Regions from separate parts of the Arthrobacter sp. zg-Y1116 genome, predicted to be linked through region 1. Evidence: riboswitches for the same ligand, from Rfam matches in the RefSeq annotation. Region 1 holds a riboswitch; the other holds the start of a gene.

Evidence for each region. Region 1 has a riboswitch for cyclic di-AMP ahead of NNX34_RS11600 (M23 family metallopeptidase). Riboswitches for the same ligand answer to the same signal wherever they lie in the genome.
Region 2: it holds a riboswitch for cyclic di-AMP, as region 1 does, so the genes downstream of both, NNX34_RS08605 (LysM peptidoglycan-binding domain-containing protein) here and NNX34_RS11600 (M23 family metallopeptidase) in region 1, are expected to answer to the same signal.

What each region holds. Positions count from the first base shown of each region.
Region 1 covers NZ_JANFLR010000004.1:14,415-17,814, forward strand. The annotation lists gene serC (phosphoserine transaminase) at 1-28, opposite strand, end outside; gene NNX34_RS11595 (metal-dependent transcriptional regulator) at 245-943, shown strand; cyclic di-AMP (ydaO/yuaA leader) riboswitch at 1,034-1,230, shown strand; gene NNX34_RS11600 (M23 family metallopeptidase) at 1,342-1,998, shown strand; cyclic di-AMP (ydaO/yuaA leader) riboswitch at 2,147-2,305, shown strand; gene NNX34_RS16160 (NlpC/P60 family protein) at 2,309-3,109, shown strand; gene NNX34_RS11610 (NlpC/P60 family protein) at 3,137-3,400, shown strand, end outside.
Region 2 covers NZ_JANFLR010000002.1:393,480-396,879, forward strand. The annotation lists gene NNX34_RS08600 (response regulator) at 1-338, shown strand, start outside; gene NNX34_RS08605 (LysM peptidoglycan-binding domain-containing protein) at 428-1,294, opposite strand; cyclic di-AMP (ydaO/yuaA leader) riboswitch at 1,298-1,442, opposite strand; gene NNX34_RS08610 (MFS transporter) at 1,992-3,212, shown strand; gene ligD (non-homologous end-joining DNA ligase) at 3,259-3,400, shown strand, end outside.

The DNA of each region.
Region 1 (3,400 bases):
GAATTTTCAGTGCGGCGGTATCGCCCATGGTGTGACGCTCCAAGCGGGTTTCGACAGTGGCGGATATGCACTTCCATTCTGCCGTACAGGCTCGGGAGCCCGCGATGTATGACGCCCGCCACCAGGGACTGTGCCCGGTGCCGCGCAATTATCGGGCGGTCCGGCGGATAGGCTAACGTGTTGGCGTACACCCCCGGGCAGCGGTGCGCTGCCTTTCTTCCTCCCTTGCTAGGAGCGGCCCGTCATGACGGATCTCATTGACACCACTGAGATGTATCTCAGGACCATCCTGGAACTGGAAGAAGAGAACATCGTTGCCCTCCGTGCACGCATTGCCGAACGGCTGCGCCACTCCGGGCCCACGGTTTCCCAGACCATCGGGCGAATGGAACGTGACGGGCTCGTGGTGGTTGCCGGGACGCGTCGGCTGGAACTGACGGAACTGGGCCGGCGCCGGGCCACCGAGGTCATGCGCAAGCACCGCCTGGCCGAACGGCTCCTTGCGGACGTCATCGGACTTGACTGGGCCTACGTCCATGACGAAGCCTGCCGCTGGGAACACGTGATGAGCGAGCGTGTGGAACGGCGCCTGTATGAGCTGCTGGGCCGCCCCACGGAATCGCCCTACGGCAATCCCATTCCCGGCCTCGAGGGGATCGGCGGGGTGGCGGCGGAAGTGTTCATCGCCGGCGTCGTCGACCTGGTGTCCACCGTCGCGACGGCCGAGCCGGGGACCAAGCTTCGGCTGGTCCGGCTGGCGGAACCCATCCAGGTGGAACCAGAACTGCTGACCCAGCTGGACGAAGCGGGATTGCGGCCCGGAGCGCAGATAACGGCAGAAGTTGTCGGCGGTTATATCTCCGTTCGTGTTCCCGGCATCGAGGGTGCCTTGGAACTGCCTACGGAAGTGGCCTCCCACGTCTTTGTTTCTCCCGTTGGGTAACGGAATGGTCACTTTTGTGACATTTACCCTATAGTGAGTTCCGACGCTGAAACACCATCGTTATCCGGTCCGTCCGCCGAGCCCTGCCAGCGGACCGGAGCACTAAACTCGTCCAGGCAGGGGCGGAGGACCCACTTTCCGGCAGCATTGCTGCCTTGGGGTGAAGCCTTTCGGAAGCCGGCGGCATTTCCTGCATAGTTGCAGGTGAGGCCCGCCTTTTCCGGAAAGGCCGAGTTTCTCTACTCGAATCCGACAGCTAACTTCGCAGGCGATCCATGAGAGGGAAAAACTTGTCGAAGCATGCTGCTTCGGGCCGACGCCGCGCGTCAGCTCCTAATGCACCTGTGCGCCCGCGCAACGCCTCACCGTCAGGCCGCCGGCGCGCCGAAACAAAGTCCGTGTCCGTGGGCGGTGCCGCCCAGAAGGTGGCTATTACCGCTGCCACGTCGGGCCTGATCCTCACGGCTGCCATGCCCACGCATGCGGCAGCGGACGATCCGGTCCAGCTCGAGCCGGTGGCGGTCGACGCACCCGTCTCGGCCGACCCGAATGCCGACATCGGATTCGCCCGGGCCGGGCTGAGCAGCAAATACGACCCGGACGCCAAGCTGGCCTCCATTACGGTTGCCGCCGGCTCGCATGCGGTCCCTGCCGCGGCCAAGGGCACGCTGTCCACGCCGCTGGACGCCTCTTTGGTGCAGACCTCCGGGTTCGGCCACCGGGTCAGCCCCATTACCGGGGAGCACGGCGAGATGCATAACGGACAGGACTTCGCCGCCGCCTGCGGTACAGCGGTCAACGCTGCGGCATCCGGCACCGTGGTCTTCGCCGGCTGGCATCCCTACGGCGGTGGCAACCGCGTGGTGGTAGATCACGGCAACGGAGTCCAGACCACGTACAACCACCTTTCCAATATTGCCGTCACCGTGGGCACTGAAGTCGAGCGCGGATTCCTGGTCGGTGCGAGCGGCACAACCGGTTCCTCAACGGGTTGCCACCTGCATTTCGAGGTCATGGTTAACGGCGAAGTAGTGGACCCGCTGAATTGGTTGTAAGCACTTAAATCAATTGGTTGTAACCAGTTGAATATCGTTTCGTGATCGGAACGTGACATACCTCAAATGTTGCTGTACGCTCATCCTCGTGCCCGATTCGCCAAAGGTGGGGCACCTTCGAACAGATCGCCTAGCTCTGCCACTGTTTGAAGTCCGTTCGCAGAATCGCATGGCAGAGGCGGGGGAACCAATTTCGGGTTTCGAAAGAAACCCTTGGGGTTAAGTTGCAAAAGGCCATTGGCCGGGCAACCGGGTGACTCCCATCCGAATCCGACAGCTCACCTCGTAGGCAATTGGGAGAGGCAAACTTGTGTCATCAAACGCTCATGGCCGCCGTCGCGCTGCCACCGTACAGACCAACCCGATCACTGCACTTTCCAAGGCAGTCAGCAGCAACGCCGGAAACGTAGGCCGCCAGGCCGCCGTCGTAGTTGCAGCATCCGGCCTCGTGCTGGCTGCCGGACTTCCTGCACAGGCTTCCGTAAGCACGGACCGCCAGGCACTCGCAGCAACCCCCCTGAACATCGTGGCCGGCAGCGTTACCGCTCCCGCCAACGCACCGTTCGAGCTTCCCCTGGTTGCCCCCAGCTCCACCTCCGGCGCCGAATACCGCGCACAGGTTGCAGCAGAAGAGGCAGCAGCCCAGGCAGCAGAAGAGCTCGCAGCCTCGCAGGCCGCAGCAGCAACCCAGGCAGCAGCCACCAAGAATGCCGCAGCTGCCCGCACCGCCGCCCCGGCAGCCTCCGGCCCCGCCGTAATGGCAGCTTCCTCCATGTCGGCTCCGGTCGAAGCTCCGGTTTCCGGCAACGTCGCAGCCGGCCTGGTTGCTTCCGCCTACGGCCAGATCGGTGTGGCACAGGATTGCACCGCCATGGTCGAGAAGGCACTGCGCTCCGTCGGCAAGTCCGTCGGCGACCTGGCCCCCGGCCAGTTCTTCCAGTTCGGTTCCGTAGTTTCCAGCCCGGCTCCCGGCGACCTTGTGATCAACGGCGGCCACGTCGCGATCTACGTAGGCAACGGCCAGGTCATCAGCGGCGGACTCAACGGCATGAACACCGGCCTGCACAGCCTCTCGGACCTGGGCGGCGTCAGCTTCGTCCGCGTCAGCTAACCCGGAATTCGAGACGCGGAGATAATCATGACCTCGACAATTGAGCGCGCCCGCCACCGGGCGCCGGTGGAACGCACCACTACGCTGAACGCGCTTGCCGGCGCCGTCAGTGCCAACGCCGGAACGGTGGGCCGCCAGGCCGCCGTGATTGCGGCAGCCTCCGGGCTGGTACTGACCACCGGCGTCGCGGCCAATGCGTCCGGGGCAGACACCATGCGTGACGTCCAGACGAGCACCCTGGATCTTTCCTCGGTCAAGATCCTCCAGGTCTCCGAAAACGCGACGGTTTCG
Region 2 (3,400 bases), on a different contig from region 1:
CACTGTCCCGCCGGTCGCCCGCCGCGGCCGGCCCCAGCGAGATCACGTTCGGGGCCGTACGGGTGGACCTGGCCGCGCGGCGCATCGCGCGGGTCGACGACGGCTCGGACATCCGCCTGACGCCGACCGAGTGGCGGTTCCTGTCCGAACTGCTCGCCCATCCAGGCATGCTGGTCACCCAGCAGGCCCTGCTCACGAACGTCTGGGGCCCCGGCACCACGGACTCGGGCTATCTGCGGCTGTACATCGGACAGCTGAGGCGGAAACTGGAGCGTGACCCGGCTGCCCCGGAACACCTGCTCACTGAACACGGCATGGGCTACCGGTTTGTGCCCTGATGCGTCCGGCCGGTCCTCACCGCTTAACGCAATAAGCGTCCGTCCCTTGCGGGACGGACGCTTATTTTGGCGCGGTGTGGCTGGAAGCCTTATGCGCGGTAGAACACGGGGCCGGAGCCGACGTTGACGGACTGGACTACGGTCTGGTTGCCGTTCCAGCCGCTGTGGATGGCTTCGCCGTTGCCGATGTAGATGGCAATGTGGGCCAGGCCCATGCCGCCGTCGGCGTAGTAGACCATGTCACCGGGCTCCGGGGTGGAGACCTGGGTGCCGTAGGCGGCCAGCTGTGCGGGAGCAAGGTCCCCCACGCTGTGGCCTGCGGCGCGCAGGGCAACCTCAACCAGCACGGTGCAGTCCTGGGCTGCGCCCAGCTGCGACTGTGCCGAAGCCAGCATGATGGCGTTGGTGCCGCTGGCTGCGGGGGTTGCTGCAGCCGGCGTGATGTTGGTGGACTGGGTGGTGACCACGCCGGTATTGGCGGGCTCAACCGGTGCTGCGACCGGTGCTGCAGCCGGAGCGGCGTAGGACGCAACGGGCTCGGCAGCAATGGCCGGAGCGGCTTCGCCGGCAACGGTGATGACATCGCCGGGGTAGATGATCGAAGCCAGGGACAGGCCGTTCAGCGCCAGGACGGAGTCCAGGCCAACGCCGTAAGCGGCGGAGATCTGGCCCAGGGTGTCACCGGAAACAACGGTGTGGGTGGTGGCAGCAGCTGCGGGGGCAGCTACCGGTGCGGCTGCAACGGGTGCGGCTGCTACCGGAGCGGCCGGTGCAACGGCCTGCGACGGGGTGTAGTTGTCATTGGCGACAACTCCGGCGGAGGCCGGTGCGGCCATGCTGAGCATCAGGCCGGAACCTGCGACGACTACTGCAGCGGCGCTGCCGATGGTCCGTCCGCGGCCAGCAACGACGATGTTCTCGGCGCGGTGGCGTCCACGAGTCTTGTTGAAAGTCATGTAATAACCTCTCCCGATACCTGCGAGGTGAGCTGTCGGATTCGGATGGGAGACACCCGGCCGCCGGTGAAACCGGAGACTTAACCCCAAGGATTCAAGGAACCCATAATTGGTTCCCCCGCCTCTGCCGTGGTTGTGCGTTCTGTGGACCCCGGGACCAGCGGCAGAGCTAGGTAACAAGCCCGGGGGAGCCGCATCAGAAAGCGGCATGGGAATAACCGTACAAGATAGTTACGGTTGGATAACCATTGTGTGATCTGCTTCTCTCAGGCGTGTGATCGAGGGCGCGATATGCTAACCGAAATCTGCCTCTTCGGCCACATCGGCCGGCTTCAGTCTCAATATTAACAGGGCTTTTCCTCCTGCCCCGAGTCGCTGGTCATCCAGGCCTCGAGACAGGTGTTACGCGTGTGACCCCTTCAGTAACAGGCGTACCACCGCCTCGGAATCGCTGTCCCTGCGCCCTGATCTGCGCTCGAGAAATTCCACCCTCCGGTACAGGAGTGACTGAAGTTTTCGCATCCGTCACGACTGCATCACCACGCAGGTAAAAGTGGTCGGGATCACTGTAATTTCCTCCAATCCAGCCCGTGGACGGCGGCGGCAGGCCGATTTCCCGACCGGTGACGACGGCGCGTAAGATTGTTAGGCGGCCTTCCAATATCGGTCGCTTGTTCCGAGGAAACAGGAGAATGCAGTGGCTGGCAGCGGTCAGAAATTATGGACCAGGGGATTTGTGCTGGCGATCATCACGAACCTCTTTATCTCACTGGTGTTTTATCTGTTGATGACCACCATGGCGCTCTATACGGTGCAGGAGTTCTCCGCATCCGACAGCGCTGCCGGATTTGCTTCCGGATCCTTCGTCCTCGGCGCGTTGGCGGCACGGGTGTTCGCCGGGAAGTTCCTGGACTTCGTGGGGCGGCGCCGGCTGCTGGTGACCAGCCTTGCGGTGTTCGTGGTGGCCTCGCTGCTGTATATCCCGGCGTCCAACCTGGCGCTGCTCCTGGTTGTCCGGATCCTGCACGGCATGGCCTTCGGAGCGGCCAGCACGAGTATTTCCGCCTCGGTCATGGGGCTCATTCCGGTCCACCGGCGGGGCGAGGGTACCGGCTACTTCGGTATCTCCACCACGATGGCTACCGCGGTAGGCCCGTTCCTGGCCGTGTTCCTGGCGGAGTCCGTCAGTTACCGCGCCCTGTTCCTGTTTGCTGCCGGCTGCGCCGCCGTCGCCCTCGCCTTGTCCCTGGTGCTGTCCCTGCCGGAACGCACACCGACCGCCGAGGAACAAGAGAACAAGTGGCGGATGCACCTCACGGACATCATCGATCCGTCGGCACTGGCCATCGCATCGGTGATGTTCATTGCCGGCGCGGCTTACGCCGGCATCCTCTCCTTCCTTAACTCCTATGCCCAGACGGAAGGCCTGGTGCTCGGCGCCAGCCTCTTCTTTGTGGTCTATGCGTGCGTGGTGCTGGTTTCGCGGTTGTTTGTGGGCCGCATCCAGGACCGGCACGGTGACAACGCCGTGGTGTACCCGACCCTGGTCTCCTTCGCCGTCGGCCTGGCGCTGCTGGCCTACGCCCCCAATGACACCGTGATGGCCCTGGCCGGCGTGTTTGTGGGGTTCGGCTTCGGTGCACTGATGCCGTGCGCCCAGGCGATTGCCGTGACAACGGCGCCGGCGGCCCGGATCGGCCTGGCGACGTCCACGTTCTTCATCCTGATGGACGCCGGTGTGGGCCTTGGTCCGCTGCTTCTGGGCATGCTCCTGCCGCTGATGGGATTCCACGGTATGTACTGGGTGCTGGCCGCCGTCCTGCTGGCCTCCACGGTGCTGTACCACTTTGTCCACGGGCGGAAGAACTACCGGCCCGGCGCACCGGTGGAACCGGTGCGGGGGAAGCCTACGGCCTGACACGGTAGCCTCTTTCCCACACTGTCCGATGAGGGAAAGCAGAACGATGGCACGCGAGGAAACCACCTTGGCCGTTCCCGGCCCGGAGGGGGAGCGGCAGGTCCGCATCTCCAGTCCCGGACGGGTCATCTGGCCTGATCCCGGAATCACGAAACTGGATCTGGCCCGTTATCTCGCGGAGGTGGGTG